2 regions of the Pseudescherichia sp. genome follow, and region 1 is predicted to be linked to the other one. Evidence: predicted binding sites of a transcription regulator. Region 1 holds the regulator's gene; the other holds the start of a gene.
The links. Region 1 encodes LexA, which represses DNA repair genes until DNA is damaged. Its sites were predicted from a motif close to TNCTGTATGTACATACAGNA; they were not measured.
Positions count from the first base shown of each region.

Region 2: sbmC (DNA gyrase inhibitor SbmC) is a predicted target of LexA. The motif match lies at 3,565-3,584, and genes of this name have one in related genera.

Region 1 is NZ_DAMBWA010000012.1:52,746-67,734, reverse strand. It holds gene aphA (acid phosphatase AphA) at 1-552, opposite strand, end outside; gene tyrB (aromatic amino acid transaminase) at 617-1,813, opposite strand; gene alr (alanine racemase) at 1,955-3,034, opposite strand; gene dnaB (replicative DNA helicase) at 3,180-4,586, opposite strand; gene RTX96_RS15865 (quinone oxidoreductase) at 4,690-5,673, shown strand; gene pspG (envelope stress response protein PspG) at 5,975-6,217, opposite strand; gene dusA (tRNA dihydrouridine(20/20a) synthase DusA) at 6,349-7,347, opposite strand; gene RTX96_RS15850 (conjugal transfer protein TraF) at 7,450-8,748, opposite strand; gene zur (zinc uptake transcriptional repressor Zur) at 9,103-9,618, shown strand; gene RTX96_RS15840 (CsbD family protein) at 9,694-9,903, opposite strand; gene lexA (transcriptional repressor LexA) at 10,169-10,777, opposite strand; gene RTX96_RS15830 (diacylglycerol kinase) at 10,886-11,254, opposite strand; gene plsB (glycerol-3-phosphate 1-O-acyltransferase PlsB) at 11,384-13,807, shown strand; gene lplA (lipoate--protein ligase LplA) at 13,847-14,863, opposite strand; gene RTX96_RS15815 (YtjB family periplasmic protein) at 14,929-14,989, opposite strand, start outside.
Region 2 is NZ_DAMBWA010000001.1:223,416-238,404, forward strand. It holds gene fusA (elongation factor G) at 1-749, opposite strand, end outside; gene RTX96_RS01090 (ArsR/SmtB family transcription factor) at 972-1,280, shown strand; gene RTX96_RS01095 (DUF496 family protein) at 1,359-1,700, opposite strand; gene RTX96_RS01100 (FUSC family protein) at 1,867-2,925, opposite strand; gene sbmC (DNA gyrase inhibitor SbmC) at 3,074-3,547, opposite strand; gene dacD (serine-type D-Ala-D-Ala carboxypeptidase DacD) at 3,668-4,837, opposite strand; gene sbcB (exodeoxyribonuclease I) at 5,038-6,462, shown strand; gene RTX96_RS01120 (APC family permease) at 6,620-7,978, opposite strand; gene yoeI (membrane protein YoeI) at 7,968-8,030, opposite strand; gene RTX96_RS01125 (LysR substrate-binding domain-containing protein) at 8,243-9,172, opposite strand; gene RTX96_RS01130 (SDR family oxidoreductase) at 9,216-10,040, opposite strand; gene hisL (his operon leader peptide) at 10,215-10,265, shown strand; His leader region at 10,241-10,364, shown strand; gene hisG (ATP phosphoribosyltransferase) at 10,400-11,299, shown strand; gene hisD (histidinol dehydrogenase) at 11,398-12,702, shown strand; gene hisC (histidinol-phosphate transaminase) at 12,699-13,760, shown strand; gene hisB (bifunctional histidinol-phosphatase/imidazoleglycerol-phosphate dehydratase HisB) at 13,757-14,824, shown strand; gene hisH (imidazole glycerol phosphate synthase subunit HisH) at 14,824-14,989, shown strand, end outside.

The sequences.
Region 1 (14,989 bases):
GTGCTTATCCTGCAGCCACTGGGTCTTGGTATTCTGACCCGGCTGGTCCCCGGCAAAGATCACCGGATTCATATTTTCGGCGGGGATCTGGAAATCATCCTGCAGCGTCTTTGAAACGGTCTCGGTCTTTGTCTGGCTGCGTCCGGTGAGGAAGTAGATAGCGTCGCCGCGCTTGACGTGCATGGCGATCAGCGCCCGCGCCACCTCTTTGGGAATGCTGAACTCATCCCAACCGTTGTTCATCTTCTCCCAGAAGGCGGGATTGTGCAGATACGCTTCGCTCTGTGGAGAGAAGAGTTCTTTGCCGCGCCAGAAGCCCGGGCTGGAGAAGAGCACCGTATCATCAATATCAAACCCAACGGCCATCGGCGGTCGGCCCTGAAGGCTATTTTCAATCTGTGCAACCGAGACCCAATGAATGGGCGCTTGTTCAGCCAGTTTCGCGACGTTAGTTCCGGGATAGAGCGGCGAAGGTGAGGAGGCGTGCGCGTTGGCAGCGCCCACGGCAAACAGAAGACAGAATGCACTGAGCGCGAGGGGTATCTTACGCATATTCATCCTTAAATATTAGAATTAGGCAGAATTTTCCCCGGCCTTGCGCCGGGGAAGGCGCGTATTATGCCATCACTGCGGCAAAGGCCTGTGCGACGCGGTGCACATTACTGCTATTCAGGCCGGCAAGGCACATACGGCCGCTGGCGATCAGGTAGACACCCAACTCCTCACGCAGGCGGGTAACCTGCGCTGCGCTAAGACCGGTATAGCTGAACATGCCGCGCTGCTGCAGCAGATAGTCAAAGTTATGGCCCGGCACTGCCTCGCGCAGAACGTTCACCAGCTCCTGGCGCATAGCGGAGATACGCAGGCGCATCGCTTCAACTTCCGCCAGCCACTGCGCTTTCAGGGTCGCGTCACCCAGTACGGTCGCCACCAGCTGTGCGCCAAAGTTTGGCGGACTGGAGTAGTTGCGGCGTACGGTTGCTTTCAGCTGTCCCAGCACGCGCCCGGCGGTGTCGGCATCGTCACAAACGATAGACAGACCGCCGACGCGCTCGCCGTAGAGAGAGAAGATCTTCGAGAAGGAGTTGCTCACCAGCGCTGGCAGACCGGCATCGGCGATGGCGCGAATCGCGTAGGCATCCTCTTCCATTCCGGCACCGAAGCCCTGATAGGCGATGTCGAGGAACGGGATCAGCTCGCGCGCTTTAAGTACCTCTATCACCGCGTCCCACTGAGGATTGGTCAGGTCAGCCCCGGTTGGGTTATGACAGCACGGATGTAGCAGAACGATGCTGCGGGCCGGTAGGCTTTGCAGTTTTTCCAGCAGCGCGTTTACGCGTACGCCGTTGGTTTCGCTATCAAACCACGGGTAAGTACTTACTTCGAATCCAGCGCCTTCAAAGATGGCGATGTGGTTTTCCCAGGTCGGATCGCTGACCCAGACGCCGGATTCTGGGAAGTAGCGCTTCAGGAAGTCAGCCCCCACCTTCAGCGCGCCGGAGCCGCCGAGAGTCTGGATAGTCGCTACGCGGTTCGCCTTCAGTACCGGATGTTCAGCGCCAAACAGCAGCGGCGCGATGGTGTGACGGTAGCCCGGCAGGCCCTCCATCGGCAGATAGAGCGATGCGCCATGCGGCTGGGCGTTCAGGCGTGCTTCTGCTTCGGCAACGGCCTGAAGCTGAGGGATCAGGCCATCTTCGTTGTAGTAGAGGCCGATGCTAAGATTTACCTTATCGCTACGGGGATCTTCTTTGAAACGCTCCATCAGCGTCAGAATGGGGTCGCCAGCGTAGGCGTCAACTTTTTGAAACACGCGGTGGTTCTCCAGATTTACAGGCGGGGGTGTTAAACACAATAAACCGGAAGCAGGAGAAGGTCGAGAGGATGTTCAAACGAATTGCTGGGGCGTTCTGTAGGCCCGGTGAGCGCAGCGCCACCGGGCATTTTATATGCGTTAATCGATGTATTGCATCGCGACCCGGGACGTCAGTCGCGTAATAAGTTCGTAAGCACTTACTTTTGTAATCTCAGCGATGCGCTCTACCGGCAGGCCTTCGCCCCACATCACTACCGGATCGCCCGCGCGCTCCTGAGCCTCGGGTCCAAGGTCAACGCAGATCATATCCATCGCCACGCGCCCGACGATAGGCACTTCGCGACCGTTAACCAGCACCGGCGTACCGGACGGCGCGGCGCGGGGATAGCCATCGCCGTAGCCCATCGCCACTACGCCGAGACGCGTATCGCGCTCGCTGATCCAGGTCCCGCCGTAGCCTACCGGCTCACCTGCACGGTGCGGGCGCACGGCGATCAGCGTTGAGGCCAGGGACATCACCGGCTGGAAGCCAAAATCAGCGCCCCACGGCTTTTGATCCAGCGGTGATACGCCGTAGAGAATGATGCCGGGACGCACCCAGTCAAAATGCGCCTGCGGCCAGAGCAGAATGCCGCCGGAGGCCGCAATAGAGCGCAGGCCCGGCTTGCCTTCGGTGAAGGTGGTGAAGATATCCAGCTGCTGTTCGGTTGCGCCACACGCTGGCTCATCGGCCCGGGCAAAGTGGCTGACAATATTCACCGGCTGGCGCACATTTTTACAGGCGCAGAGCCGCTGGTAGAACGCGCTGGCCTCTTCGGGACGCACGCCCAGCCTGTGCATGCCGGTATCGAGCTTCATCCAGACGGTGATGGGTTCAGGGAGTTCAGCCCTCTCCAGCGCCTCTAGCTGCTCGGTATTGTGCACGGCGGTGTGCAACGTTTGCGCAGAGAGCGTGGGAAGATCGTCAGCGGAAAAAAAGCCCTCCAGCAGCAGGATCGGCTGGGTAATGCCGCCCGCACGCAGCTGCAGGGCCTCTTCAAGACGGGCAACGCCAAAGGCGTCGGCGTCGGGGAGCGTTCGCGCGGTCTCCAGGAGACCGTGTCCGTAAGCGTTCGCTTTCACCACTGCAACCAGTTTGCTGGCGGGAGCCAGCTCGCGCAGGCGTTGCAGATTGTGTCGCAGAGCGCGGCGGTTGATTACTACGGTTGCCGCTTGCATGTTATTCCTTCTAAAAGCGGATCCTCAAAATCATTCGCGTTGCAGGAAGGCGACAAGTCCGGGAAGCCCCAGGAGCTTACTGAAGTAAGTGACTGGGGTGAGCGGACGCAGTCAACGCCCCTGCGGCGTGAAGGATGAAGAGGATTTATTCGTCATCGTACTGTGGCCCGGCATAGTTATCGAAGCGCGACCACTGCCCGTTAAAGGTCAGGCGTACCGTACCAATCGGGCCGTTACGCTGCTTACCAATAATAATTTCCGCGATGCCTTTCAGATCGCTGTTCTCGTGGTACACCTCATCACGATAGATAAACATGATCAGGTCGGCATCCTGCTCGATAGAGCCGGACTCACGCAGGTCGGAGTTGACCGGGCGCTTATCGGCACGCTGCTCCAGGGAGCGGTTGAGCTGCGACAGGGCCACCACCGGCACCTGTAACTCTTTCGCCAGCGCTTTCAGCGAGCGGGAGATCTCCGCGATCTCCAGCGTACGGTTGTCAGAGAGCGACGGAACGCGCATCAGCTGCAGGTAGTCGATCATGATCATGCTCAGGCCGTCATGCTCGCGGAAGATGCGCCGCGCACGGGAGCGCACCTCGGTCGGCGTCAGGCCAGAGGAGTCGTCGATGTACATGTTACGCTTCTCGAGCAGGATGCCCATTGTGCCGGAGATACGCGCCCAGTCCTCGTCGTCGAGCTGGCCGGTACGGATGCGGGTCTGATCGACGCGGGAGAGCGACGCCAGCATACGCATCATGATCTGCTCGGCGGGCATCTCCAGGCTGAAGATCAGCACCGGCTTATCCTGTAGCATCGCGGCGTTTTCGCACAGGTTCATGGCGAAGGTGGTCTTACCCATCGACGGACGCGCCGCCACGATGATCAGATCCGAGCGCTGCAGGCCCGCCGTTTTTTTGTTCAGATCCTGATAGCCGGTATCAACGCCGGTCACGCCGTCGTGGGGCTGCTGAAAGAGCTGCTCAATACGCGCGACGGTGGCCTCAAGGATCTGATCGATACTTTTCGGTCCTTCGTCCTTATTCGCCCGGTTTTCAGCGATCTGGAATACGCGGGATTCGGCGAGGTCGAGCAGATCTTCGCTGGTGCGGCCCTGCGGGTCAAAGCCCGCGGTGGCGATTTCGTTGGCAACCGAGATCATCTCACGCACGACCGCACGTTCGCGGACGATGTCAGCATAGGCGCTAATGTTCGCCGCGCTTGGCGTATTTTTCGATAGCTCTGCCAGGTAGGCAAAACCGCCGACGCTGTCCAGCTGGCCCTGCTGCTCCAGCGACTCCGCCAGGGTGATCAGGTCGATGGGTTTGCTCATCTCCTGCAGACGGTGCATCTCAGTGAAGATATGTCGGTGCGGGCGGGTATAAAAGTCTTCCGCAACAACGCGCTCGGCAACGTCGTCCCAGCGTTCGTTATCCAGCATTAAACCGCCCAACACCGACTGCTCCGCTTCGATTGAGTGTGGCGGCACTTTCATCCCCTCGACTTGCATATCGCGGGGTTCAGTCTGTTTGTTGAAGGGTTTATTTCCTGCCATAGTGAATGGAGTACCGAGATAAATTGTGGGTCGAAACTTTATCATATTTTAGATTATGCACCGACCCTAATGTCGCATTGGCTTAGGATCTTTGGGAGGAAACATGGCAACAAGAATTGAATTTCACAAGCATGGTGGCCCTGAGGTATTAAAAGCGGTGGAGTTTACGCCCACCGATCCGGCAGAGAACGAGGTGCAGGTCGAGAACAAAGCTATTGGTATCAACTATATCGATACCTACATCCGCAGCGGCCTCTATCCGCCTCCGGCGCTGCCAAGCGGTCTCGGTACAGAGGCGGCAGGCGTAGTGAGTAAAGTTGGTAAAAACGTTAGCCATATTAAAGCGGGCGATCGGGTGGTCTATGCCCAGTCGGCGCTGGGGGCCTACAGCTCAGTACATAACGTGCCGGCGGATAAGGTCGCTATTCTGCCCAACGCCATCTCCTTTGAGCAGGCCGCGGCCTCGTTCCTGAAGGGGCTGACGGTCTTCTACCTGCTGCGTAAAACCTATGAGATCAAGCCCGACGAGCCGTTTCTGTTCCACGCGGCGGCGGGCGGTGTAGGGCTTATCGCCTGCCAGTGGTCCAAGGCGCTGGGTGGCAAGCTGATCGGCACGGTGGGCAACGCGCAGAAGGCGCAGCGCGCATTGCAGGCGGGCGCATGGCAGGTGATTAACTACCGCGAGGAGAGCATCGTTGAGCGCGTCAAGGAGATCACCGGGGGTAAGAAGGTACGCGTTGTCTATGACTCGGTAGGAAAAGATACCTGGGAATCGTCGCTGGACTGCCTGCAGCGTCACGGCCTGATGGTCAGCTTCGGCAACGCCTCTGGTCCGGTCACCGGCGTTAATCTCGGCATCCTTAACCAGAAAGGCTCCCTCTATGCAACCCGCCCTTCCCTTCAGGGGTACATCACTAATCGGGAGGAGCTGGAAGAGGCCAGCAACGAGCTATTCTCGCTGATTGCCAGCGGCGTGATTAAGGTCGACGTGGCAGAAGATCAGAAATTCCCGCTGGCGGAGGCGCAGCGTGCGCACGAGACGCTGGAGAGCCGATCAACTCAAGGATCGAGTCTGCTGATCCCCTGAGCCCCTCTAAATAATTTGAGTAGCAGGAAGGCGGCAAGAGCGCGAGTCCCCAGGAGCTTACATAGGTAAGTGACTGGGGCGAGTAAGCGCAGCCAACGCACCGGCTGCTTGAAGTATGACGAGGGAAAAGAATTAGGGCTTCCCTTAAGGAAGCCCTTTCTTTTTTTAGTTCGGCTGTATGTAGGGTACAGCTCGATGAATTCTAAGACGCGCAATAGTGACAGATTCGATACCTAAATCCTATGCGGTTTGGCTGAACCTGCCAGAGAAAAGTGCCAGGTTGTGATCAAGACCGCATAACTTAGTAACGCCAGCGGCTATTGCGCTGATACAACGGCAATTTTGGTTTTTTTACCGCCCGGATAACCCAGACGATAGCCACCGCCAGCAGCAGCCAGGGCAGCAGCTTAAACATTAACGCAAACAGTCCACCGACAAACATCAGCGCGGTGGCCACTGCCAGCGCGACAATAATGCCCAGCAGCGAGACGCCCGTGACCAGTAGCATCATAAAAAATCCAATAACAAACAGTAGTTCCAGCATGGCTCTTCCCCCTTAATAGTTACCCAATCTATTACAAGAAACGTGCCAGAATGTAATGCATTGATAATAAAACAAAACGCCCCGCAGCGTGCTGCGAGGCGTGGTGAATTTAGCTAACTTTTAGCGAATTTCTAACGCTTATCCGCCACCAGCTTTAGCGCCTGCTCCAGTACATCGATATCCGCCCCAGCCTTATGGGCGTTTTCACTCAGGTAGCGACGCCACTGGCGCGCACCGGGAATACCCTGGAAAAGGCCCAGCATATGGCGAGTGATATGCCCGAGATAGGCGCCGTTGCTCAGCTCACGCTCAATATAGGGATACATGGCCCGCACTACCGCAACCGGATCGGCATCGTCACGCGCTACGCCAAAGATCTCACGGTCAACCGCGGCCAGAATGCCTGGGTTTTGATACGCCTCGCGCCCTACCATCACCCCGTCCATATGCTCAAGGTGCGCCTTTGCCTCTTCCAGCGATTTGATGCCGCCGTTGATAGACATGGTCAGGTGCGGGAAGTCGCGCTTAAGCTGATAGACACGCGGGTAGTCCAGAGGCGGGATCTCACGGTTCTCTTTTGGGCTGAGTCCGGAGAGCCAGGCCTTACGGGCGTGAATAATAAACGTCTCGCACTCGCCCTTGCCGGAAACGGTATCAATAAAGCTGCAGAGGAATTCGTAGCTGTCCTGGTCGTCAATGCCGATGCGGGTCTTCACCGTCACCGGGATAGAGACGACGTCGCGCATGGCTTTGATGCAGTCCGCCACCAGCTGCGCATTGCCCATCAGACAGGCGCCGAACATACCGTTCTGCACGCGATCCGACGGACAGCCGACGTTGAGGTTGATCTCGTCATAGCCGCGGGCTTCGGCCAGCTTCGCACAGTGGGCCAGCTGAGCCGGATCGCTGCCGCCCAGCTGAAGCGCTACGGGATGCTCTTCGTCACTGTAGGCCAGATAGTCACCTTTACCATGAATAATCGCCCCGGTAGTCACCATCTCGGTATAGAGCAGCGTCTCCCGCGACAGCAGGCGCAGGAAATAGCGACAGTGGCGGTCGGTCCAGTCGAGCATTGGCGCGATGGAGAAGCGGTGGGCGGCGAAGGCTGTAGCGGGCGTGACTGGCGGCATAGCGTACGTTTTTTCATCAAAATGGAAAAGGGGCGCTACTATAGCATACTCATTTAGCCTGAACAGCCCGCCGGAGGCATTGCGCCTCCGGCGGGGAGATCATTAGAACGTCAGGCTGAGCTGCGCGCCTGCGCCCCAGGTTTCATCTTCACCATAGAGGCCCATCAGGTCGACGTGAACGCGGTTGAACGGCGCAAAACCGATACCGGCGGTGGCGACGTTGCTGTCGTCCCCTTTCACATCGGCGCGGAAGCCCGCACGCACCGCCAGCCAGTCGAGCGGACGCACCTCGGCCCCGACGCCAACATACTGGGAAGCCTCCTCGCTCTTAAAGCCTTTGGTCTCGGTCAGATCGCCGTCGGCGCTGAGGGTAACCAGATCCGTATGCCACGCCAGCCCTGCGGTAACCACCGGGCTGATCTGGTAGGTATCTTTATAGCTACGCACCTCTTGAGTACGGCCATTGCGGATCTGGATATCTTTGGTATCGATATCGCGGGAGATCAGGTTCTGTCCGCTCAGGCCTACGGTCCAGTTATCGCCAAAATCAGCGGCAATACCGGCGTCAACGTTGAAGCCGGTATCGTCGTTACGGTAGCGGCTGCTGTTGAAGTCGCTGCTATCGTAGTCGTAGATGGAGGTGGTGTAGTTGAACAGCCAGGTTTTTTGCAGCTTCGGCGTCACGCCGATAGAGACCGGCACGTCGCCAAGCTGGAACTGACGCGCCACGGCCACGCCGTAGTCGGAGACGATCGCCGCACGTCCAGACGCGGTAGAGTTCAAGTGGCTGGTAATAATATCCGAGCTGCGACCAAGGGCGACTTGCCCGGCATCAAGGAGGATTTCATTGCCGCGCAGGTAGTCAATATCCTGCTGGTCGACGTTGGAGCTGACCCGGGCATGGGCATAGGCCTTCGCCACGAAAGCAAACGACAGCACGTCGTTAGGAATGCTTACTGCAATACCAGCGCCCGCATTAGCACGCGCCGTTTTGCCGTCGAGAAACTCCAGCTCATCGGCTAAATCGGTCGCGGCGCCGCGCACCTGATTAATGGTTCCCGTTGGGTTAGTAATAAACTGAGCAAAGGTCAGGTTGTCGATAACGTTATCGTAATAGTCGACTTTGTCGCTGATATCGTCGATTTCATCCTGCAGATTATCTTTATCGCTAATCTGCGCCCGCACGCTCGGCAGGATGACAGTCACGTTATCATCCGGTTTAGCCTTCGCCAGCAGCGCCGGGTTAATCAGTACGCCGCTGCCATAGCTGGCGGATGCTACGCCGGTGCCGCCCATCGCATCACTACGCGCTTCTGCCCATGTATTGGCTGCCCCCGCCTGAGTGACTACCCCAAAAGAGACCGCAAGTGTTACCACTGAAAGCTTAAAAATTTTTTTCACAGTTTGCCCTGTCTTATTGATCAAAGGTCGATTTATGCCCTGCCAGTTATCGCCTGGCGAGAGGTGAACTATTGCTGTGAAAAGCGATGCTAAATGCAGCTAATTCGTTTTTTATCTGCATGAGAGTATTTTTATTCGTAACAATCTGCGTCTTTTTATAAACGCTCTTTACTTATAGAGGAGGAAATTCGATTCGGGAAGTTTTTCTGCTCTGAGCGTTGAAAAATTCAGGAAAATGCCAGGATGGAGATCGACGGTGGGTGCGGAACGATCGGCGGGATCTCGGCGTTTGTCGCAGGATATGATAAAGTGACGGTTTCAACGTTATTACATTACGTAACCTGAGGATGCCCTATGGATAAGACCACTTCGCAGCAGATGCTGGCACATGCTGAAACGCTGTGCGCGCAGCGCAACGTGCGCCTGACCCCGCAGCGCCTTGAGGTTTTGCGCCTGATGAGCCTCCAGCAGGGTGCAATCAGCGCCTACGATCTGCTCGATCTCCTGCGCGTCTCAGAGCCGCAGGCCAAGCCGCCGACGGTTTACCGCGCTCTCGACTTCCTGCTGGAGCAGGGTTTTGTGCACAAGGTCGAGTCAACCAACAGCTACGTGCTGTGTCACTTCCTCGATCAGCCTACCCATACGTCTGCGATGTTCATCTGCGATCGCTGCGGCGTGGTAAAAGAGGAGGCGGCTGAAGGCGTGGAAGATATTATGCACGCGCTGGCGGCCAGGATGGGCTTTGCGCTGCGTCATAACGTCATTGAGGCGCACGGGTTGTGTGCAGCGTGTTCAGAAGTGGAAGCCTGCCGTCATCAGGGCCAATGTCAGCACGATCACAGCATTTTAGTGAAGAAGAAACCGCGTTAGGTTAAAAAGTGGTGGGAAGAGTCGGTACGTCCTTGTACCGTCGGGCAGGGTAGTCAAACTGTTAATCCAGGGTGATTACCAGCGATACTCGTTACGGGTTTCCCAGTCGACCACCTCTTTCTCAGCCTGGTCTTTTTGGTAGCCATAACGTTCCTGAATTTTACCGACCAGCTGGTCGCGTTTACCTTCAATAACGGTCATGTCATCGTCCGTTAATTTACCCCATTGCTCTTTCGCTTTACCTTTGAACTGTTTCCAGTTACCGCCGACTTCGTCTTTATTCATAATGGTATCCTCATCATCGTTCGGTGTTGAATAGCAATATTCGTTGGTCCTTCGTTACGTTCTTTATCTGCTGAACGTGATAATAATTGTAGCTAAGGATTTTCTAAGCTGGGGATTATTCGGAATATTTAACCATTCAGGCGCGAACAAACAACAGGAAGGCAAGGCTAGAAGGCAAGGCTAAAGGAGGTGAGAAAGAGAGAGGAGGAAAAACATTAAGCGCTGTGACAGCAGAAGGTTAACTGCCACAAGCACTTATATGCTATCAGAGCCACTCGCCGTTGCGAATGACGCCGACCGCCAGACCTTCAATACTGAAGTTCTGCTGACGAAGGTCAACAACGATGGGATCGAAGTCGCTGTTTTCAGGCAGCAGCTGCACGGTATTGCCCTGCTTTTTCAGCCGCTTTACCGTCACTTCGTCATCAATACGCGCCACAATCACCTGGCCGTTACGCGCTTCCTGCGTTTTATGTACTGCCAGCAGATCGCCATCCATGATGCCAATGTCTTTCATCGACATCCCGCTAACGCGCAGCAGGAAATCGGCGCTGGGCTTAAACAGTGACGGATCGACTTGGTAGTGGCCCTCGATATGCTGCTGTGCCAGCAGCGGCTCACCGGCAGCGACCCGGCCAATCAGCGGCAGGCCATCTTCCTCTTCCTGCAGCAGACGGATCCCGCGCGATGCGCCGGAAACAATCTCAATGACGCCTTTGCGCGCCAGCGCTTTCAGGTGTTCTTCTGCCGCGTTTGGGGAACGGAATCCCAAACGCTGCGCAATTTCAGCACGCGTCGGCGGCATGCCGGTCTGGCTGATGTGATCGCGAATGAGATCAAACACCTCTTGCTGCCTGGCTGTTAACGCTTTCATCCCGCCCCCTGGGTGTATATACAGTTATGCTGTGAGTATATACAGCAAAAACCGTTTTTGAAACCAAATTTTGAGCAAAACCGCCGCGCAAGGCCGATTTTGCGCGCCTTAGCGGTAATGTGGCCAGAGCAGAATGCCCCAGGTGGCCAGCGCGAGCAGAATAGACATCAGCACCGCTGCCGAGCCCATATCTTTGGCCCGGCCGGAAAGCTCATGGAAATCAGTCCCGATACGGTCAACAACCGCCTCGATCGCGCTGTTCAGGATCTCCACTATCATTACCAGCACAACGGACCCAATGAGCAGCACGCGGGTAATGGCGTCTACGTCGAGCCAGCAGGCAATGACAACGGCAAGGATCACCGCGACGGACTCCTGGCGGAAAGCGGCTTCGTTCAGCCAGGCAGCGCGAACGCCCTTCCATGAGTACCCTGCGGCTTTAATGATTCGGGTTAAACCAGTGGTATTATTGGCCATCAAAAGAACCTTTTTACGTAATTATCGTCAATGTCTATGCGAGCGTACCGAGGTACAAAAGATATTCTGCGCGCTTTCTGATATTCTTGCGGCGCAATGGCATTATTAACCAGAGGCTTCACATTGTTTATGTCCGGCTGGCCACGAATTTACTACAAATTACTGAATTTACCATTAAGCGTGCTGGTAAAAAGCAAGTCGATCCCGGCAGAACCTGCCCAGGAACCTGGACTCGATACCTCACGCCCTATTATGTACGTTTTGCCTTATAACTCGAAGGCAGACTTGCTGACGCTGCGTGCCCAATGCCTGGCGCACGAGCTGCCCGACCCGCTTGAACCGCTGGAGATCGACGGTGCGCTGCTGCCTCGCTATATCTTTATTCACAGCGGGCCGCGTGTCTTTAGCTGGTACACGCCGAAAGAAGAGTCCGTTAAGCTGTTCCATGATTATCTGGATCTCCACCGTAACCACCCGGACCTGGACGTGCAGATGGTGCCGGTATCGGTGATGTTTGGCCGCTCACCGGGGCGCGAAAAAGGCGAAGTGAATCCGCCGCTGCGCATGCTGAACGGCATCCAGAAGTTCTTTGCCGTCTCCTGGCTCGGTCGCGATAGCTTTGTGCGCTTCTCCCCGCCGGTCTCCCTGCGCCGGATGGCCACCGAGCATGGCACAGACAAAATTATCGCCCAAAAGCTGGCCCGCGTAGCGCGCATGCACTTTGCCCGCCAGCGGCTTGCCGCCGTGGGTCCGCGCCTGCCGGCGCGCCAGGATCTCTTTAACAAGCTGTTGGCCTCAAAAGCCATTGCCCGCGCGGTAGAAGACGAAGCGCGCAGCAAAAAGATCTCCCATGAGAAAGCCCAGCAGAACGCCATCGCACTGATGGAGGAGATTGCGGCCAATTTCTCCTATGAGATGATCCGCCTGAGCGATCGTATCCTTGGCTTTACCTGGAACCGGCTCTATCAGGGCATCAACGTGCATAACGCCGAGCGGGTCCGCCAGCTGGCGCACGACGGTCATGAGATTGTCTACGTGCCCTGCCACCGTAGCCACATGGACTACATGCTGCTCTCCTATGTGCTCTATCATCAGGGGCTGGTACCGCCGCATATCGCCGCCGGGATTAACCTCAACTTCTGGCCTGCCGGACCGGTTTTCCGCCGCCTCGGGGCGTTCTTTATTCGCCGTACCTTTAAGGGCAACAAGCTCTATTCGACGGTGTTCCGTGAGTACCTGGGCGAGCTGTTTAGCCGCGGCTACTCCGTAGAGTACTTTGTCGAGGGTGGACGCTCACGTACGGGCCGTCTGCTGGATCCGAAAACCGGCACCCTGTCGATGACCCTGCAGGCCATGCTGCGCGGCGGCACCCGCCCTATCACCCTGGTACCGATCTATATCGGCTACGAGCACGTGATGGAGGTGGGCACCTATGCAAAAGAGCTGCGCGGCGCAACCAAAGAGAAAGAGAACGTCTTTCAGATGCTGCGCGGCCTGAGCAAGCTGCGCAACCTCGGCCAGGGCTACGTTAACTTCGGCGAGCCGCTACCGCTGATGAACTACCTCAATCAGCACGTGCCCGAGTGGCGCGAGTCGATCGATCCGATTGAGGCGGTACGCCCGGCCTGGCTGACGCCGACCGTCAACACCATCGCCGCCGATCTGATGGTGCGTATTAACAACGCGGGCGCGGCTAACGCTATGAACCTCTGCTGTACCGCGCTGCTGGCCTCGCGCCAGCGCTCGCTGACCCGCGAGCAGCTGACCGAGCAGCTGGACTGCTACCTCGATCTGCTGCGCAACGTGCCCTACTCGCCTGACGCCACCGCCCCGGCGGCCAGCGCCAGCGAGCTGATTGCCCACGCGCTGCAGATGAATAAGTTCGAAGTAGAGAAAGACACCATAGGCGACATCATCATTCTGCCGCGCGAGCAGGCGGTGCTGATGACTTACTACCGCAACAACATCGCGCATATGCTGGTGCTGCCCTCCCTGATGGCGGCTATCGTAACCCAGCATCGCCAGATCTCTCGCGAAGAGCTGCTGCGCCACGTTGATGTGCTCTATCCGATGCTTAAAGCAGAGCTGTTCCTGCGCTGGGATAACAGCGAGCTGCCAGAGGTGCTCAACGCGTTGATCGCCGAGCTGGTGCGTCAGGGCCTGCTGGTAGATAAAGACGACCGCCTGTATCTCAACCCGCAGCGCTCCCGTACCCTGCAGCTGCTGGCGGCTGGCGCGCGCGAGACCCTGCAGCGCTACGCCATCACTTTCTGGCTGCTGAGCGCCAACCCGGCCATCAACCGTGGCACGCTGGAGAAAGAGAGCCGTACCCTGGCTCAGCGCCTGTCGGTGCTGCACGGGATCAACGCCCCGGAGTTCTTCGATAAAGCCGTGTTCAGTACCCTGGTGCTCACCCTGCGCGACGAGGGTTACATCAGCGATACGGGTGATGCCGATCCGGCAAAAACCATGCAGGTCTATCTCCTGCTGGCGGATCTGGTGACGCCTGACGTGCGGTTGACTATCGAGAGCGCAACCCAGGCAGAAGCGTAAAGGTGATGCCCGGTAACGCAAGTGTACCGGGCCTCTCTATTATCTGACCGCCTGCGCTACCCACGCGGACAGCTCCCGTAACTCCCTCTCCTGCTCCGGAAAATCCCCTAGCAGCGCATCGCACGCCTGCTGCAGACTATCCGCACGATAAGCGCAGCCCTGCAGACGCGCCGCCAGCGCCTCCAGCGGCGCCGGGTTCAGGCTGTCGGTAAAGATCTGCGCGCGCGTGATGTGTCCTCGCTCGACGTCGAAGTGCAGCTCAACGCCGCCCCAGGTGAAGCGCTCATCCAGCAGATGGCTGAACGAGGGTGCCTGACCAAAGTTCCACTCCCAGCTGCTCTGACGGGCAAAGGTATCGGCAAAGTTTGGCAGATCCGGCGTCTTGTCCGGAGAGATAACCTCCGCCGCAACGCGCTCGCCGTAGTGGGCAAAAAAGGCCTCGGTGACCTCCGCGCAGATCGCTTCATGCGTGATGCCCGGCAGCAGATCGACCAGGTTTGCCACCCGTCCCCGTACCGAGGTAATGCCCTTGGCCTGGAGCTTCTTTTGGTCAGGGTTAAGGTAGTTTGCCAGTCGACTTAGATCGGCATTGAGCAGCAGCGTGCCGTGGTGGAAGCCGCGGTCCGGCGTTTCACGATAGGCGGAGCCGGAGACTTTGCGATCGCCCTCCGGCGTTTTGACCACCAGGTCGTTACGCCCCGAGGCTTCTGCCGCTACGCCCAGCGCGTTGAGGGCGTTAAGCACAATGTGGGTAGAGATGGTTTTGTCATACTCCGGCTTGCCGGCCATAAAGGTAAAGCAGGTGTTGCCGAGATCGTGAAATACCGCGCCGCCGCCGCTGCTGCGTCGGGCGAGGCGGACGTTATCCTCCTCCATGCGCCGGGTATTGCACTCTTTCCACGGATTTTGCGCCCGGCCAATCACCACCGTATCGGCGTTGCGCCACAGAAACAGCACGCGCTGGGTGGCAGGCATCTGACGGAAAATTGACTCCTCTACCGCCAGGTTAAACCAGGGATCGTATGAATCAGAGATAAGCAGACGTAATGTGGACATGGCAGCTTTCCTTTTCTTTAATTGCCCCCATAGTAACGACAAAGCGGCGCGTATGCCTACCCGGCCTACGGCTCGCGCTTCTCGCTCTCCCCCTCCTCCGGCACCGAGCGGCTGGCGGTGAGCAGG
Region 2 (14,989 bases), on a different contig from region 1:
CTGATGATCTCCGCCTCCTCCAGATCGCCGTTTTCCAGATACTTATCCATCAGCTCTTCGCTGGCCTCCGCCGCCGCCGAGACCATTTTTTCACGCCACTCTTTTGCCGTTGCCAGCAGTTCGTCCGGCACCGGCGCATAGCTGAACGCCATCCCCTGGGTAGCGTCGTCCCAGATGATTTCCCGCATCTTGATAAGATCGACCACGCCAGTGAAGTGCTCTTCTGCCCCGATAGGGATCACAATCGGCACCGGGTGCGCCTTCAGGCGGTCGATCATCATCTGTACCACGCGGAAGAAGTCTGCCCCGGGGCGGTCCATCTTGTTGACGAAGGCCAGCCGGGGCACGTGGTACTTGTTGGCCTGCCGCCAGACGGTCTCCGACTGCGGCTGCACGCCGCCCACGGAGTCGTAGACCATTACCGCGCCGTCCAGCACGCGCATAGAGCGTTCTACTTCGATGGTGAAGTCAACGTGGCCGGGGGTGTCGATGATGTTGATCCGATGCGGCTCAAAGCCCCGGTCCATACCGGGCCAGAAGCAGCTTACTGCCGCAGAGGTAATGGTAATTCCGCGCTCTTGCTCCTGCGCCATCCAGTCTGTCGTCGCTGCGCCATCGTGAACTTCACCGAGCTTATGGCTCATGCCGGTGTAAAACAGGATCCGTTCAGTGGTGGTGGTTTTGCCGGCATCAATGTGGGCAGAAATACCAATGTTGCGATAGCGCTCGAGGGGGATGGGTCGGGGCATGATGCGTCCTTAGTCAGTTTGACAGTTAGCGGCCAGAGCGGCCATTTGGGTTTAACGTCCTCATCATAGTCCAACTGTACGAGTATATACGAACTATTTTAGCTATAGTTATGGAAGATAATCTCGCTGCCGCGGTCGCATAGCACTCGCCGTTGGGTTTAGGTATAGTATGCGTCAGCCAGCTTGCTGGTCACTATTTGTGCTTATTGACTCAGGAACACTATGATTGCCAGCCATCCCGATCGGGCAAAAATCCGCCTCGAAAATGTACTGTTCGCGCTGGGAAATCCGCTGCGCCTGGAGATAGTCAGAACCCTGGCGGATGAAGGAGAGCAGGCCTGCGGGTCACTGCGCAAGGACGTGGCAAAATCGACCATGACCCACCACTGGCGTGTGCTGCGTGACAGCGGCGTGATCTGGCAGCGTCCGCAGGGCCGGGAAAACCTGATCTCACTGCGGCGGGACGATCTCGATGCTCGCTTTCCGGGGCTGATGGATATCCTGCTCAATGCCATCCATGCCGAGCAGTAGGCTAACCGTTAGGTAAAGAAGGAGCTGAGGAGAGGGTAAAGGCCGGATGGCGGCGATGCCAGATCCGGCCGGAAGGCGTTACTCGTCTTTCGCTTCAACAACGGCGTGCTTCAGCTCGCCCATTGTCTTCAGCTTTTTAGAGATTTCACGGCGCTCTTTCGAAATTTCAGCGTTTTTGATGATGTAATCATCTACGCGGTCTTCGTAGTCGCTTTTCATGCTGGCGATGATGCCCTGGATCGCTTCAACGCTCATCCCCGGCTTGATGTAGTCGCTCAGGTTATCCAGCAGCAGAACGCGTTTCTGGTTATCACGGATCTTTTTCTCAACGTCCTGAATTTCACGCTGTAGTTTGTTCTTACGGCGGAACAGACGCACGAACTCCAGAACGTCCTGGAATGACGGCTTAGTAGTTTCCATTTTTACACCCCTGCTAATATCAGATTCGGATTCGTTAAAGCAACCGCTGTAGGGTAAACATACTTTTAGCCGTTGCTGATGACAATGATTTTATCCCTCTAAATATCATAACGCTAAATTAGGCTGAATCGAAACAACCTACCGCTGATTTGCCTACGGATGCGGCTTATTTGCGCAGCGCCCGGCAGATAAGATGCGAGAGCAGCTCCAGCTGCCGCGCCAGCTCCATGCTTAACCACACGTAGCCGTGCATCGGGGTTTCCGCCAGGGTCTCATCTTTATGTTGCTGAATCAGCTCCCGCAGCTCGGCCACAATCTCATTAAGCCGCTCGCTATTGGCAAGGATTGGCTGCGGATTCCCCTCGTAGAGCGCATGCGCGATGGTGAGCAGCGTTTGCTGCGTCATGGTCTGCGTTTCGCGGATCGTCCTGGCGTTAAGCATCACAAAGTGGCTGGCTCGCGACGCCCAGTGGGCGTTGATCTGCAGCTCTAGCATGCACACCATGTTACGGCTCACGGTCTGAATAGCTTCAAAGATCGCTTTCTGAATGTGCGTCTCCTTGCTGGCAGGCACAATCAAACCGCGCATCTTCACCACGTCGTTGAGGATGTTTTGCAGATGCTTCTCCAGCCGCGGGCGCTCCACCAGGTTCGGCGAAAAGCCCGCCTGGTAGACTCGGTTGAAGGCGGTGACGTAGTTTGCCATCTGGATGCGCCAGTGCAAAAACGCCCGCTGCGGCCAGATGCCGGTAAACAGCATCGCCAGCAGCGAGCCTAAGATCACATCGCCGCCGCGCCACAGGGCGATGTTCATATCCCCTGCCGGGGCGCCTACCACCACCGCGAGCGTAATACCGATCAATAGCGCCTGGTAAGGCTTCTTGCCCAGCGCCAGCCAGCCGCAGAGAAACATTGCGGCGGCGCACCAGAGCAGCATCAGCGGCAGGGAGATCAGCTCCAGCTTTAGGGCAATCAGCCCCAGCGCCGAGCCGAGGATAGTGCCGCCGATACGCTCGTAAGCGCGCGGCACCACGTTTCCCCAGAAGGAGATCGGCCCCATAACCACTACCAGGGTGATCAGCGGCCATGTCCCCTCCGGGATGTCCAGCAGGCGCACCAGCAGAAAGGTGAGGATAAACGCCAGCGCTATCCTGGCCCCGTGCACGAGGCGATAGTGACGATACAGGCGTATTTCAAAGGGGCTGAGTGATTTGTCGGTGCGCACCACGCTCTCCGGCTAAAACGACAAAGGCGCAATTGTAGCGAATTTTCGCGCCGGGGCCTCAGTGTTGTTACTGAAAACCCCGTTAAAAATAGTTATTCATTGAGCAAAACAGTTAAACAGACCTTCATCATCAACAGCAAGCCTGTGCTTACAGTGATTTAGGCTCAACGGGAATGTGCATCTCAACGTCCCAGTAGCCGCTGCTATTGTCCGCATTCAGGTAGCGCTCAAAACAGGGCCGGGCAGCAATCTGGTAGTAGGCATCCGGAAGCAGGCTGTCAAAAAAGAGATCCCATGTTTTCTCAAACTCTTCGTTATAGACCCGCGCCCGGGCGACGGCGTACTGGCCGCCGGGCAGTTCGCTCAGGATCACGCCTTCGCTGTTTTCCGGTACGGTAAAGCCCTCAGGAACCGAAATGACCGTGTCGGCACGCAGCTTCTCCGGTGGCACTTCGTCAGGGTTATCGTAGTAGACGGCGATCCACTCCTGCGGCTGTAGATTCTTCGTTTGCACCCAGAGGGTGAGCTGCTCAAAACCCTGCTTAACGGTCTTTTCCCACGGTCCTACCAGATGAAACCCGGCAATGATGCGCTTATCAAGCTGTCTGATACTGTAGTCCATGCTGCCTCCGCGATGATTGCTGTATGGATATACACTCTCTCTTATTAAGGGTTTAGTGTCACCCTTTGCCTGTTCAGTATGCGAGCAGACTCGCAGAGTTGCCAGCCTGCCCGCAGATCGTTACAGAACGTGGTGCAGGTAGTCGCTCATCCGGGAGAAAATCCCCCCTTTCTCGACCGCTTCCAGGGTCACCAGCGGTGAGCGGGCAATCAGCTTGTCTTTATCGTACAGCTCCACTTCGCCTACCTGCTGGTTTGCAGGCATCGGTGCTTCCAGCTCATGGCTACTTAGCACGTACTTAGCTTTGATATGGTCCAGATCGGACTTCGGCAGCGCCAGCCAGAAGTCGCGATCCGTGCCCAGCGCTACCTTCTCTTTGTCACCGTACCAGACGCGCTCGTTCCCTACCTGTTTTCCCTTATGCAGGATCTGCACGGTATCGAAGTTGTCATCACCCCAGTGCAGCAGCTTACGCGCCTGCTCCTCACGTCCTTTCGGGCTTTCACCCCCCATCACCACCGCAATCAGCCGCCGCTGACCATTGACGCTGGAGGCGATAAGGTTGAAGCCAGCCCCGGAAGTATGGCCGGTTTTCAGGCCGTCGACGTTAAGCGACTTATCCCACAGCAGGCCGTTACGGTTCTGCTGGGTAATGCCGTTCCAGGTCAGACTCTTCTCGCTATACATGTGGTAGAACTCAGGCTCACCGTGGATGATGGCCCGAGAGAGCACGGCCAGATCGTAGGCCGAGCTGTGCTGGCCCGGCGCATCCAGGCCGTGGACAGTTTCAAAATGGGTATCGCGCAGGTTGAGCTTCTGCGCGTAGCTGTTCATCATCTTCACAAACTGCGGCTGTCCTCCAGCGACATAGTCCGCCAGCGCTACGCAGGCATCGTTGCCAGAGTCAACGATCAGGCCACGGCTGAGGTCACGCACCGAAATGCGATCCCCCGGCTTGATAAACATCAGCGAGGAGCCATCAAATACCGGATTTCCCTTCGCCCAGGCGTCTTTACCAACGGTAACAATATCGTCCGGCGTGATGCGCTTGCTATCAATAGCGCGGTCAACCACGTAGCCGGTCATCAGCTTGGTCAGGCTTGCTGGATTACGCTGCTGATGTTCATTGCCTGCGGTCAATATCTGCCCCGTGGTGTAGTCCATTAATACCCAGGCACCGGCCTGGATCTGCGGAGGCTGTACAGCGAAAGAGAGATCGGCAGCCAGTGCAGAATTCACGCAAACAGCAAGGAGGGAAGCGGCAATAAACAGACGGCGTTTCAAGAGGATATCCTTAAGGTCGTACAAAAGAGCTGACCTTTTTACGGAAAATGTTGTGTCGGGTCCTGGAACAATTGCAAACAAATGTGACAAAGAGGGAGAGAGACGGAAGCCGCTACGCAGTACAGGTAAAAATAACGCTTTTATTTCTGCTTAGCAGGCAGCATGGTTTACCATAAAGAGGACATACAACAACAGGACGATTTCAGGTGTCAGATTCCGCTGCGCAGCCCACTTTTCTTTTTCACGACTACGAGACCTTCGGTACCAGCCCGTCGCTAGACCGGCCGGCGCAGTTCGCCGCGATCCGTACCGACGAGGCGTTTACGCCTATCGGCGAGCCGGAGGTGTTCTACTGCCAGCCTGCCGATGACTATCTGCCGCAGCCGGAAGCCGTGATGATCACCGGTATTACGCCGCAGCTCGCCCGGGAAAAAGGAGATAATGAAGCCGCCTTCGCCAGGCGGATCCACGACATCTTCACCGTGCCGGAGACCTGCGTGGTGGGCTATAACAACGTCCGCTTCGATGACGAAGTCACGCGCAATATTTTCTACCGCAACTTCTACGATCCCTATGCCTGGAGCTGGCAGCACGGCAACTCCCGCTGGGATCTGCTGGACGTGATGCGCGCCTGCTACGCCCTGCGGCCGGAAGGTATCAACTGGCCGGAAAACGATGATGGCCTGCCAAGCTTCCGCCTGGAGCACCTGACGCAGGCTAACGGCATCGAGCACAGTAATGCCCACGACGCGATGGCGGATGTCTACGCCACCATTGCTATGGCACAGCTGGTCAAAGCCCGCCAGCCCAAGCTGTTTAACTACCTCTACACCTACCGCAGCAAACAGAAGCTGACCACGCTGATCGATGTGCCGCAGATGAAACCGCTGGTGCATGTTTCCGGCATGTTCGGCGCCGACCGGGGCAATACCAGCTGGGTTGCACCGCTGGCCTGGCACCCGGAGAACCGAAACGCAGTGATCATGGTGGATCTGGCCGGGGATATGTCTCCTCTGCTGGAACTGGACGCCGACGCGCTGCGCGAGCGTCTCTATACGCCTAAGGCGGATCTGGGCGATGAGTCCGCCGTACCGGTGAAGCTGGTGCATCTTAATAAGTGCCCGGTGCTGGCGCAGGCGAATACGCTGCGTCCAGAAGACGCCGATCGGCTGGGTATTAACCGCCAAGCCTGCCTGGCGAACCTGCAGATCCTGCGCGATAACCCAGTGATTCGGGAGAAAGTGCTGGCTATCTTTGCTGAAGCAGAGCCGTTTGTACCTTCGGAAAACGTTGACGCCCAGCTATACAATGGCTTCTTTAGCGATGCCGATCGCGCAGCAATGAAAATCATACTGGCGACCGATCCGCAAAACCTGCCGGCGCTGGATATCACCTTTGCCGACAAGCGCATTGAGAAGCTGCTGTTTAACTACCGGGCGCGCAATTTCCCCGGCACGCTGGATGAGAACGAGCAGCAGCGCTGGCTCCAGCATCGCCGTAACGTCTTTACGCCGGAGTTCTTGCAGGCATGGGCGGAGGAGCTGGAGGCGCTTTACCAGCAGCACGCAGGCGATAGCGAGAAGCTGGCCCTGATTAAAGCGCTCTATCAGTATGCGCAAGAAATCGTGTGAATAAAGATCGTAGGTTGGGCAAGGCAGAGCCGCCGCCCGACATGAGCGACACCGCCGGATGGCGCTGCGCTTATCCGGCCTACTCTCTGACATCCAGCATCGCATAAAAAAAGCCAGCTTCTCAGCTGGCTTCTCTTTTTACTTACGGCTTAGCGCATTACGCAACGTCTTCGTACTGCGGAACCGGGTTGCGGAAGCTTTTGGTCACGCAGGCCAGATAGACCAGACCAATACCGCCCCAGATCAGGCCCAGAATCATTGAGCTCTCTTCCAGGTTCAGCCACAGCGCGCCCACGGTCAGGGCACCACACAGCGGCAGGATCAGGAAGTTGAAGTGATCTTTCAGCGTCTTGTTACGCTTCTCACGGATCCAGAACTGCGAGATCACCGACAGGTTAACAAAGGTGAAGGCCACCAGCGCACCGAAGTTGATCAGCGCCGTCGCGGTGACCAGGTCAAAGTTAATCGCCAGCAGAGCAATCGCGCCAACCAGCAGCACGTTCCAGGCCGGGGTACGCCATTTCGGGTGCACGTAGCCAAAGAAGCGGCTCGGGAATACGCCGTCGCGACCCATCACATACATCAGGCGAGAAACGCCCGCGTGCGCCGCCATACCGGAAGCCAGTACGGTGATGGTCGAGAAGATCAGCACGCCGAACTGGAAGGTTTTACCCGCCACGTAGAGCATGATTTCCGGCTGCGACGCATCAGGATCTTTGAAGCGGCTGATGTCCGGGAAGTAGAGTTGCAGGAAGTAGGAGGCCACGATAAAGACCAGGCCGCCAATCAGCGCCGTCAGGAAGATCGCTTTCGGGATCACGCGCTCGGCGTCTTTGGTCTCTTCCGACAGAGAGGAGATGCCGTCGAAGCCCAGGAACGAGAAGCACAGAATGGTCGCACCGGTGATCATCGGCACTACGTGCGCGCCTTCTGACCAGAACGGACGGGTGCTGGTCAGCGTACCCGCGCCTTCGCCGTGCGCTACACCATAAACAATCAGACCGACGATAGCTGCCACAATACCCATCTGCAGAATAACGATCAGGGTGTTGAAGTTGGCAACGGATTTAATGCTGCGCAGGTTCGAGATGGTCATAAAGGCCACCAGCGCCACCACAAAGATCCACGACGGCACGCTGGGCACCAGCGCTTCGAAGTAGATTTTAGCCAGCAGGATGTTGATCATCGGCATGAACAGGTAGTCCAGCAGCGACGACCAGCCCACCATAAAGCCAACGGCCGGGCTAATGGATTTCTGGGCATAGGTATAGGCTGAGCCAGCAGACGGGAAACGACGCACCAGTTTACCGTAGCTCAGCGCAGTAAAGAGAATAGCCACCAGCGCAAACGCATACGCGGTCGCGACATGACCATCGGTCAGACCAGAGACAATGCCGAACGTATCGAACAGCGTCATCGGCTGCATATAGGCAAGACCCATCATAACAACCGGAATCAACGTAAGCGATTTACGCAGTTCCACGCGAGAGGTTTTTGGAGTAACGTTATGCGACATGGTCAGCCCCCATTACGGCGAATGCCGTCGCAATAGCAAAAAATTGCCCCATTTTGTTTCTTTCCTCAGCGACAACGACTGTCGGTTTTTAAATGTGTATCTATCCGGTACGAAGCCCGGCCTCTTGGTTTTAAATGACGTTTTGATGCAAAAAAATAACCGACGCGTTTAACGTCGGTTAGTGTCATTTTTTGCAGGCGACATATTTTGCCCCAAAGTGAGGCGCGATGACAAGATGGTATACCACCATCAGGCCATTCTTTTTTAACGCATGCCTGATTCACGGCCACTCACCGAATCGTAAACGCCAGCGATCGCACTACTTGCTAAAATTTCCGTGCACCACCAGCCGCTTGCCAGCCCTGCAGTCTGCTCATTCCAGCCAATCCATACCGGTTCGGCTGGCATCTGCGCGACCACCCGCTTCTCTACCAGCGCACCGCTGTTCAAAAAAAGCTGTGCCAGGTAGCGTGGCAGATAACCGCAGCCAAGACCGCCAATGAGCAGATCCAGTTTAGCCTTAAAATCAAAAACGGCGATCGCCTCCTGATCCTCCAGCAGCAGTTGGGAACGCGAACAGCCTGGACTCGCCTCCCCCACTACGATAGCGCGGTGGCGTTTGATCTCTCGCCGGGCAAGCGGCTCTGCCGCCTGGGCCAGCGGATGGTGGGGGGCTACGGCAAATACCTGCTCGAGGCTGCCGAGGCGGGCAAAGCCAAATCCGCTTAGCGGAGGGGGGTCGTGCAGCGCGCCGACGATAATATCGGCTCGCCCTTGAATCAATGCCTCCCACGAGCCGGACAGCACGCCGTTGATAAATTTTAGCCGGGTGACACTGTGCTGCTGATAAAAGACGTCGATAAGCGGCAGCAGCAGCGAGAAGGGAAAAGTATCATCCACACCAATGGTGAGATAGTTCTCCCAGCCCTCGTTGAGCTTAATAGCCTGCTTCTCCAGCTCGCGCACCGTATGCAGCACCTCGCGCCCCTTCTCCAACAGCATCTGGCCGGTACGGGTAAATTTTGCCCGATGGCCGCTGCGGTCAAGAAGCTGGATGTTGAGATCGCTCTCCAGCTTATGCACGGTGTAGCTCAGCGCGGAGGGCGTTTTGTAGAGCTTCGCCGAGGCCGCGGCAAAGCTGCCCTCTTTTTCGAGGGCATCAAGGATAACGAGAACATCCAGCAATGGTTTCATGTTCGCCCCATAGGGTATGCGATCAGTCCCCAGGCTGCTGCCCCTACTCCATCGGCATGATCAGCGGATCGGGGTACTGGTATTCAAACCCTAATTCATTGGTGATGCGGCTTCCATCAACGAGCTTGCCTTTGCTGCCGGCTCCGCTCTCGGTAAACAGCGGCGGCTCGAGGCCCAGCTGACGTGCCATCACCGGGTAAAATTCGGATCGCGCCGGGTGTCGGGGGGCGCATAAATTGTAGATATGCCCCCCTTTCGGCGCCTGCAATAACAGCGTAATCGCGGCGATAACGTCCTCCAGATGCACCAGATTGACGCCGTGGCCTCCGTCAGGGGCGGTTTTACCGGCAAAGAAGCGGCCCGGATGGCGGCCCGGCCCGACCAGCCCGGCAAGGCGTAAAATATCCACCGAGGTACCCGGCAGATTGTGCAGCCACTCCTCCAGCTCTTTTAAGGTACGCCCGCTTTGGGTCACTGGTTGCAGCGGCGTGCTCTCTTTGACGTTGCCCTCTGCATTACCGTATACCGAGGTTGAACTGGTAAAGATAATGCGCGGAATACGCCTCGCCAGCGCGCTGTCGACAATCTCCTGCACCGCCTGCAAATAAAAGGTGTCCCCGCTGCCGCTCCGCCGGGCGGGCAGCGTGACCACCAGCGCATCTACGTTCATTAACGCTTCCAGATCGTCGGCGTCGCACACCAGCTCCGGTTCAAGCTTCAGCGGGTAGCTTTCAATACCGCACATGCGCGCCGCCTCGACGCCGTCCTGGGTGGTTTTACTGCCGGTAACCTGCCAGCCCTTTGACTGCAGCGAGAGCGCCAGCGGCATCCCCAGCCAGCCTAAACCGACAATCGCGACTTTTTTCATCCTTAATTCTCCCGGCTTTCATACGTTAGGATTAAGGCTACGCCAGGCAAGCGCAACTGACAATTCAGGAAGCAAGATGAAATGATTTAATGTTGAAAAAAAGCCCTTGCTTTCAGCGGGCAAAGTGGTTTAGGTTAACTGACAAGACATGAATAAGCATTCATTGGAAATTTTATGACACGCGTTCAATTTAAACACCACCATCATCACCATCATCCTGACTAGTCTTTCAGGCGATGTGTGCTGGAAGACGTTTGGATCTTCCAGTGGTGCATGAACGCATGAAAAAGCCCCCGGAAGATCCTCTTCCAGGGGCTTTTTTTTGAACCTAATTCAGGCAGGATAAGAGGATAAGCAGAATGTTAGATAACTCCCGTTTACGCATAGCTATGCAGAAATCTGGCCGTTTAAGCGATGATTCTCGCGAACTGCTGGCCCGCTGCGGCATTAAAATCAATCTGCACACTCAGCGCCTGATTGCGCTGGCAGAGAACATGCCTATCGATATTCTGCGCGTGCGTGACGACGACATTCCTGGGCTGGTTATGGACGGCGTAGTGGATCTCGGCATTATCGGCGAGAACGTGCTGGAAGAGGAGCTGCTGACCCGCCGCGCTCAGGGCGAGGACCCGCGTTACTTTACCCTGCGCCGCCTCGATTTCGGTGGCTGTCGCCTGTCGCTGGCTACTGCCGTTGACGAGCCGTGGGATGGCCCGGCGGCGCTGGACGGTAAACGTATCGCCACCTCCTATCCGCACCTGCTGAAGCGCTACCTCGATCAGAAAGGCGTCTCCTTTAAATCTTGCCTGCTGAACGGCTCCGTCGAAGTGGCTCCGCGCGCTGGCCTGGCCGATGCCATCTGCGACCTGGTCTCGACCGGGGCGACCCTTGAGGCCAACGGCCTGCGTGAGGTAGAGGTCATCTACCGCTCTAAAGCCTGCCTGATTCAGCGCGACGGCGAAATGCCTGCGGCCAAGCAGCAGCTGATCGACAAGCTACTGACCCGTATCCAGGGCGTCATTCAGGCCCGCGAATCAAAATACATCATGATGCATGCCCCGACCGAGCGTCTGGAAGAGGTGATTGCCCTGCTGCCGGGTGCCGAGCGTCCGACCATTCTGCCGCTGGCGGGCGATCAGCAGCGCGTGGCGATGCACATGGTAAGCAGCGAGACGCTCTTCTGGGAGACGATGGAGAAGCTGAAGGCGCTGGGGGCCAGCTCTATTCTGGTGCTGCCGATTGAGAAGATGATGGAGTAACAGCAGTTTTAATGTGCCCGGTGGCGCTGCGCTTACCGGGCCTACAGGTCTTGTAGGCCGGATAAACAACGTGCCATCCGGCAAAAAGGAAAACGATTATGAGCTTTAATTCCATTATCGACTGGAGTATATGTAGCGACGATCGGCAGCGCGATCTGTTGATGCGCCCGGCTATCTCTGCCTCGGAGAGCATCACCCGCACGGTGGTGGAGATCCTCGACAACGTTAAAGCGCGCGGCGACGATGCCCTGCGCGAGTACAGCGCTAAATTTGATAAAACCGAGGTCGGCGCGCTGAAGGTTACCGCGCAGGAGATCGCCGACGCCAGTGCCCGCCTGGGGGACGATATCAAGCAGGCAATGGCCGTGGCGGTGAAGAACATCGATACCTTCCACCAGGCGCAAAAGCTCCAGCCTGTGGATGTGGAAACGCTGCCCGGCGTGCGCTGCCAGCAGGTGACGCGTCCGATTGCCTCCGTGGGTCTCTATATTCCCGGCGGCTCCGCGCCGCTCTTCTCAACGGTGCTGATGCTGGCCACCCCGGCGCGCATCGCGGGCTGCCAGCGGGTGGTGCTCTGCTCGCCGCCGCCGATTGCCGATGAGATCCTCTATGCCGCCAGCCTCTGCGGCGTGCAGGAGGTCTTCAAGGTCGGTGGAGCGCAGGCTATTGCCGCCCTGGCCTTTGGCACCGAATCCATCCCCTCAGTGGATAAGATCTTTGGCCCAGGCAACGCCTTTGTGACCGAAGCGAAACGCCAGGTAAGCCAGCGGCTGGACGGGGCGGCGATTGACATGCCTGCCGGGCCTTCCGAGGTGCTGGTGATTGCCGACAGCGGCGCAACGCCGGATTTCGTCGCCTCGGATCTGCTCTCCCAGGCCGAACACGGCCCTGATTCCCAGGTGATCCTGCTCACGCCGGACGCGCAGATGGCCGCCGCGGTCGCCGATGCCGTTGAGCGCCAGCTGGCCGAGCTGCCCCGCGCCGAGACCGCGCGCCAGGCGCTGGCCGCCAGCCGCCTGATCGTCGCACAGGATTTGGCTCAATGCGTGGCTATCTCTAACGCCTACGGCCCGGAGCACCTGATTATTCAGACCCGCGATGCACGTTCGCTGGTGGACGGCATCACCAGCGCCGGATCGGTGTTTCTCGGCGACTGGTCGCCAGAGTCGGCGGGGGACTACGCCTCGGGGACCAACCACGTGCTACCGACCTATGGCTATACCGCCACCTGCTCAAGCCTCGGACTGGCGGATTTCCAGAAGCGCATGACGGTGCAGGAGCTCTCCCGCGAGGGCTTCTCCGCGCTGGCGGCGACCATTGAGACCCTGGCGGCGGCCGAGCGCCTGCACGCCCACAAGAATGCCGTTACCCTGCGCGTTAACGCCCTTAAGGAGCAAGCATGAGCATCGAAGAATTAGCGCGCGAGAACGTGCGAAACCTGACGCCCTACCAGTCTGCTCGCCGCCTGGGCGGTAAAGGCGACGTCTGGCTGAACGCCAACGAATTCCCTACCCCGGTGGCCTTTGAGCTGACCCAGCAGTCGCTCAACCGCTACCCGGAGTGCCAGCCGAAAGCAGTGATTGAGGGTTACGCCCGCTATGCTGGCGTGCAGCCGGAGCAGGTTCTGGTCAGCCGCGGCGCGGATGAAGGTATCGAGCTGCTGATCCGCGCCTTCTGCGAACCGGGCAAGGACGCAGTGCTCTACTGCCCGCCGACCTACGGCATGTACAGCGTGAGTGCCGAGACCTTCGGCGTCGAGGCGCGCACCGTTCCGGCGCTGGAGAGCTGGCAGCTCAACCTGGACGGCATCGCCGACGCCCTCGACGGGGTGAAGCTTATCTATGTGTGCAGCCCTAACAACCCAACCGGGCAGATTATCGACCCGCAGGATATGCGTGCCCTGTTAGAGATGACCCGTGGCAAAGCGTTGGTGATTGCCGACGAGGCCTACATTGAGTTCTGCCCGCAGGCGACGCTCAGCGGCTGGCTGGCAGAGTATCCGCACCTGGTGATCCTGCGCACCCTGTCGAAAGCCTTTGCGCTCGCCGGCCTGCGCTGCGGTTTTACCCTGGCAAGCCAGGAGATTATCGCCCTGCTGCTGAAGGTGATTGCCCCCTACCCGCTCTCGACGCCGGTCGCGGAGATCGCCGCCCAGGCGCTCTCCCCGGCGGGCATTGATGCCATGCAGGGACGTGTGGCGCAGATCCTTAATGAACGCCGCTACCTGATTGAGCAGCTGCGCACCATTCCCTGCGTGGAAACGGTGTTTGATTCAGAAACCAACTATATTCTGGTGCGTATGACTGCCTCAAGTGCAGTATTTAAATCCCTGTGGGATCAGGGCATTATTCTACGCGACCAGAACAAACAACCCTCTTTAAGCGGCTGCCTGCGGATCACCATCGGCACCCGGGAAGAGAGCCAGCGCGTCATCGACGCCCTACGTGCGGAGCAAGTATGAGCCAGAAGTACCTTTTTATTGACCGTGACGGCACCCTGATTAGCGAGCCGCCGAGCGACTTCCAGGTCGATAGCTTTGAAAAACTGGCCTTTGAGCCAGACGCTATTCCGGTGCTGCTGAAGCTACAGGCCGCAGGCTTTAAGCTGGTCATGATCACCAACCAGGATGGGCTGGGTACGGCCAGCTTCCCGAAGGAGCACTTTACCGGCCCGCACAACCTGATGATGCAGATCTTCACCTCCCAGGGCGTAGTTTTTGATGAAGTGCTGATCTGTCCGCACCTGCCCGCCGACGAGTGCGACTGCCGCAAGCCGAAGGTCAAGCTGGTTGAGCGCTACCTCGCTGACGAGGCGCTGGACAAAGCCAACAGCTATGTGATTGGCGATCGGATGACAGACGTGACCCTGGCCGAAAACATGGGCATCACTGGCCTGCGCTACGATCGCGAGACGCTTAACTGGCGCGCCATTGGCGATCGGCTGACCAAACGCGATCGCTATGCCCACGTCGAGCGCAAGACCAAAGAGACGCAGATTGACGTGAAGGTGTGGCTGGATCGTGAAGGTGGCAGCAAGATCAACACCGGCGTTGGCTTCTTTGACCACATGCTGGATCAGATTGCCACCCACGGTGGGTTCCGCATGGAGATTCAGGTGAAGGGCGATCTCTATATTGACGATCACCACACCGTAGAGGATACCGGCCTTGCGCTCGGCGAGGCGCTGAAGCTGGCCCTCGGCGACAAGCGCGGCATCAACCGCTTTGGTTTTGTTCTGCCGATGGACGAGTGCCTGGCCCGCTGCGCGCTGGATATCTCCGGACGTCCGCACCTTGAATACAAGGCCGAGTTTACCTACCAGCGCGTGGGCGACCTGACCACTGAGATGGTTGAGCACTTCTTCCGCTCGCTCTCTTACACGATGGCCGTCACCCTGCACCTGAAAACCAAGGGCAAAAACGATCACCACCGCGTAGAGAGCTTGTTTAAAGCCTTTGGCCGTACGCTGCGCCAGGCGATCCGTGTGGAAGGCGATACCCTTCCCTCCTCTAAAGGAGTGCTGTAATGAACGTGGTGATCCTCGATACCGGTTGCGCCAACCTGCACTCGGTGACATCCGCGATTGCCCGCCACGGCTACGCGCCGGTGGTAAGCCGCGATCCGGACGTGGTGCTGCGCGCCGATAAGCTCTTTTTGCCCGGGGTGGGTACGGCGCAGGCCGCAATGGATC